Regions from separate parts of the Paenibacillus sp. TY11 genome, predicted to be linked through region 2. Evidence: predicted binding sites of a transcription regulator. Region 2 holds the regulator's gene; the other holds the start of a gene.
The links. The regulator NrdR, encoded in region 2, represses ribonucleotide reductase genes. The targets are predictions, from matches to a motif close to AACACNATATATNGTGTT.
Positions count from the first base shown of each region.

Region 1: a site for NrdR is predicted at 1,628-1,645, ahead of nrdI (class Ib ribonucleoside-diphosphate reductase assembly flavoprotein NrdI). Genes of this name have one in related genera too.

Region 1 is NZ_JCBAIQ010000007.1:92,645-95,037, reverse strand. Features, by position in the region: gene nrdE (class 1b ribonucleoside-diphosphate reductase subunit alpha) at 1-1,116, opposite strand, end outside; gene nrdI (class Ib ribonucleoside-diphosphate reductase assembly flavoprotein NrdI) at 1,103-1,462, opposite strand; gene AC6EJC_RS09390 (DUF2500 domain-containing protein) at 2,010-2,111, shown strand; gene AC6EJC_RS09385 (GNAT family N-acetyltransferase) at 2,171-2,393, shown strand, end outside.
Region 2 is NZ_JCBAIQ010000007.1:266,082-268,474, forward strand. Features, by position in the region: gene AC6EJC_RS10260 (MarR family winged helix-turn-helix transcriptional regulator) at 1-218, shown strand, start outside; tRNA gene AC6EJC_RS10265 (tRNA-Lys) at 516-588, opposite strand; tRNA gene AC6EJC_RS10270 (tRNA-Ala) at 601-676, opposite strand; gene nrdR (transcriptional regulator NrdR) at 808-1,275, opposite strand; gene AC6EJC_RS10280 (alpha/beta-type small acid-soluble spore protein) at 1,381-1,605, shown strand; gene AC6EJC_RS10285 (lytic transglycosylase domain-containing protein) at 1,724-2,287, opposite strand; gene coaE (dephospho-CoA kinase) at 2,284-2,393, opposite strand, start outside.

The DNA.
Region 1 (2,393 bases), 170 kb from region 2:
CATCTTGACTTGACCTACGTTTTTAAGAGCATGCGCCTGATTCGCGTTACTTTTGTTCATAATATATGGATAGCCAGACTCCAACTGAATCATGGCAATTTTCGTCAGCATGTCACGCGCGCTCATCGCTATTTTTTTCTTCACCCGATCGTCGGCGAGCAGCGTATCGTACATTTCGTCCAAATCCATGTCGTCCAGATGAGTTCCATAGGCCTTGAACACACTGTAAGGAGCAAATACATGCAGCGGTTCATTATCTTGAGCCAGCTTGTAAAAGCGGTTTGGCACCAGCAATCCGATAGAAAGGGTCTTTAGGCGTACTCTTTCGTCGGCATTGATTTTTTTACTATCCAGGAACTCAAGTACGTCCCATCCGAAAATGTTGTAATAGGCTGCGCCAGAGCCTTTACGTTGACCCATTTGATCCGCGTAGGAGAAGCCGTCTTCCATCAGTTTCAGCACAGGCATGATGCCTTTTGCTGCGCCTTCTACGCCTTTAATCGCTTCGCCGCGTGCCCGCAGCTTCGACAAGTTGACCGCAACACCGCCCCCGATTTTGGACAACTGCATGCAGGTGTTCAGCACATAGTTGATTGAGTTCAGGGAGTCGTCCATTTCGAGCAGGAAGCAGGATACCAATTCCCCACGGCGGCTTTTGCCTGCATTCAGGAAGGTTGGTGTCGCTGGCTGGAGACGTTGCTCCATCATCGAGCGGGACAACAGGCGTGCCGTATCGGCGTTACCGCGTCCCAAATGCAGGGCGACAGCAGCAACCCGGTCAGGATAATGTTCCAGATAGACTTTACGGTCGTTACTCTTCATTGCATAATCGGTATAAAACTTGGATGCTGCCATATAGGAAGGAAATTTAAAATGATAGCTATGAGTGATATGGAAAATATCATTAATTTCGTCAGCAGTATAGCTGTTATAGAAATTTTCGTAGTAATCATTCTCAATCATATACAGCACTTGAGCGGCTGTATCAGCAAACTTCAAACTCCGTTCCTGAACTTCCTTCATAAATTCTTCTACAGCCTCTTGGTCCTTTTCCAATTGGAAAAAGCCGTCTGTATCGCGTTTCATCAACATGTTGTTCAATTCAATATGCCGCAACTCGGCTCACCTCCTGTTTAAAACGCTCTACATCTCCGAACGTTCCAGATAATTCAAATTTACTAATCACGGGGACATTATAATGATCGGCAATCAAATCCGCGCTTTTGGCAAAGCTCTCCCCCCAATTACGGTTGCCGCTTGCAGCTACACCAACAAGGTTTTTGGCATTTTTTTGCAAAAAGGAAGATACCCTCTCAGGTATCTGGCCAAACCCCGTTGTATATGTAATGAGTACGTAAGGTTCTTCTATAGTCATTTGCTCCTGGATCTGAACCGCCGGTAGCTTGAGCTTTCCTATAAATCTTTTTACATTGCCGGTCTTGGAATCATAAGCAATCAGCATGGTATGCATCCTCCTTAACAATTAACGAAAAAAAGAAAACGGCATTGCCCGAGACCCATCATAGCTGTAATCCCTTGCTGGCTGTGCCATTTAAAATTTTTGACTCTATATTTACATGTATTTTCATACCTGTATCTTCAAGATATCGGGCATAAATACGTTTTTTACACTATATTTAGAGTACATTTTCTATTTTATATCTATATATAGTTTTGTCAATCGGTCCAGAGGGGATCAGAGGGCCCAGATCGGGTATAACTCCAAGCGGGGTGCGGAAAAGAGCGAAAGAACTTTTTTTTCGTAAGTATGTAAAAAAAGTATTGGAGTTTTTGAGGGTGAAGATGTACCATTTGTCAATGGGCAATAGAATGGAAAATTTACATTTTACTGTAGAAAGGATGAAGCCGATGGAAAGTGCTTTTATGGAATTTCAATCGTTTAATGTTATCCTTTTCCTCGTGTTTGGCATTATTGCTTTTGTAATCATTTTTCGACATATTATTATATCACCTTTGAGTTTGAAGGGGGTGAACGGAAGGAGCTGGAGGTGAAGAATACGGACTTCGGTATGATTGTGATCGGGGATCGTGGGGAGCTTCATTATAAAGGTACACGTTTTATGGAGTTTGTGAGAGTAATGGAAGCGTAAAGTGTGTTGACGGGAAGTTAGTGTTGCCAAAACAAATACATACTGGAGGGAAGATTACGATGCCGCATATCATTGGAGAACGAATTGTATTGAGGGAATACCGTCAAGAAGATGTACCCAATATCCGAAAATGGGTCAATGACCCGGAAATCACTCATGGTTTAAGCGATATTTTTATCTATCCTCATTCTCAGGTTAATAGCGAATCCTTTGTACAGATGATGATCGACGGTAACTCCGAGATCAAAGGTTTTGTCATTGCACATAAAGACACACTGGACT
Region 2 (2,393 bases):
AACCACTTGAGCTTTTGGGTTATGTGAAAAGGGAAGCCTCCCCTGATGATCGTCGAGGAATACTTCTATCTCTCACTGAGCTTGGACAACAAAAGACGATTGATGCTCTAAAAGAGAAAGAATTTGTATTTTACGAACACATTTCAAGATGGGACGATGAACAACTTGAAAATTTTATCGGAATGCTCAGGGACTTTAACGGATTTGATCACAAGTAACAAGTTCATTGCACATGAATGTTAAGGAATGTGAGATTTAACTTCAAGAAAGAAGCTTATGGGATTATGTTGCTCACGTATAAACTGAACCCGTGTCCATTTCTCTTCATTCACGATCACAAGATCAGGAAAGACCTACGTTTTAAAAGCCCCCTCCATACTCCATATAGTCTCTAAACAGCGTCACAACAAAAAATGCTCAGCAACGAATGCTGAGCATTTTCACTATCCAATACATAATGGATTTTGATTAAGCACAAATAAAAAAACGGCATTTCTGCCGTTTTTTCTAAAGGATGGACTCTCAGGGACTCGAACCCTGGACCAATTGATTAAGAGTCAACTGCTCTACCAACTGAGCTAAGAGTCCATATTAAAATTTTGGTGGAGCCTAGGGGGATCGAACCCCTGACCTCATCGCTGCCAGCGATGCGCTCTCCCAGCTGAGCTAAGGCCCCATTATATGTCAGTGAATCAACTGTTTCAAGCGACTTCTATATCATATAAAATTTCCACCCTTGTGTCAATACTTTTATAAAAAAAATATAATCACCTTCCCACCATGACTCAAGAAAGATACAGTCAGCGATCAGTCGCTGGCTGTATCTTTAGATAACAGTGTTTTCAGTTCCTTCATAAACATATTGATGTCTTTGAACTGCCGATAGACGGACGCAAAGCGTACGTAAGCGACTTCATCCACTGGGTAAAGCTGTTCCATGACCAGCTCACCGATCTGCTGGCTATCCACCTCTGTGGCTGCTGTGTTGCGGATGGCGTTCTCCACCTGGGATACGATCATATCCAGTTGCTCGACAGATACTGGGCGCTTCTCGCAGGCCCGAATGAGACCACGCAGCATTTTATCACGGCTAAACTCTTCACGGCTGCCATCTTTTTTGATGACCATGAGTGGGGTCTCCTCCACCATTTCAAAGGTGGTAAAACGCCTGGCACACTGTTCGCATTCGCGACGACGGCGGATGGACTTGTTATCATTCGCAGGTCGCGAATCCAATACTTTCGTGCCATTGTAGGCACAATACGGGCATTTCATAATCTCATCACTTCCTTTTTCCAATAAATTCCCGAAGCTTTTTAGTAATAATTTTGTCTAAACGGATCATAATATGTTTACCACGTCGCGAGGAGGTGAACAACAATGGCACAAGGAAACAATGGCAACTCCAACAACCTGGTAGTCAGCAGATCCTCCGGCGCTCTGGAGCAAATGAAATATGAAATCGCTCAAGAGCTGGGTATCAGCATTCCTCAAGATGGATACCAAGGTAACATGACTTCCTATGAGAACGGTTCGATCGGGGGGTACATCACAAAACGCCTCGTAACGATCGCCGAACAACAATTGGCAGGTCAATACCAATAATCGCGGTAATAACGCAGAAATAACAAGAAAAAGTGTATGGATGGGCTGCTAAAAACAGCCTGTCCTGCGCTTTTTTCATTTTAAAGCGAAAAGGCTCATATTGTCATTAACTTGTCATTTAAAACTCATCATAAATTTTCGTGTATTGCCTGTAGTAGTAAATGACTCTCTGTACATAATGCCGTGTCTCACCAAAAGGGATTTGCTTAATGGACTCTTCTTTTCCATCCCACACTCCCTTATTCAGCCACTCCTGAACTTTACCTGGCCCTGCATTATAAGCAGCTACGATCGCTACTGGGTTATCCTGAAATTTCATAGACAGGTTATGCAGATACCAGGTTCCCAGCTCAATGTTGGTGCCAGGCTCGTGCTTGACGCTGTCTAGCGGGACCTTTTGAATCTCGGCGCTGTCCATAATCCAATTTGCGGTATTCGGCATAATCTGCATGAGCCCCAGCGCACCCTTGTGTGACTGCTTGCTGGTTTTAAAATTTGTTTCCACGCGGATAATAGACGCCACCAAAAATGGGTCCACTTCATACGTCTGTGAATACTGCCGAATCTCATCCTTATATTGAATCGGATAGAACCAGGACATCCAATTTGAATTGAGGAACAGAATCAGAACAAACCCGACAAACAAAGTGAGCAGGACTCTTTTCTTACGTAAAATATTCATGCAAGTCCCTTTCGCTGCCAAAATTGATCAATTTGTCGTTTCGTCTCAGCCTGTGTTCCGCTATTGTCGATAACGATATCGGCCAAGCTTTTCTTTCGTTCAATAT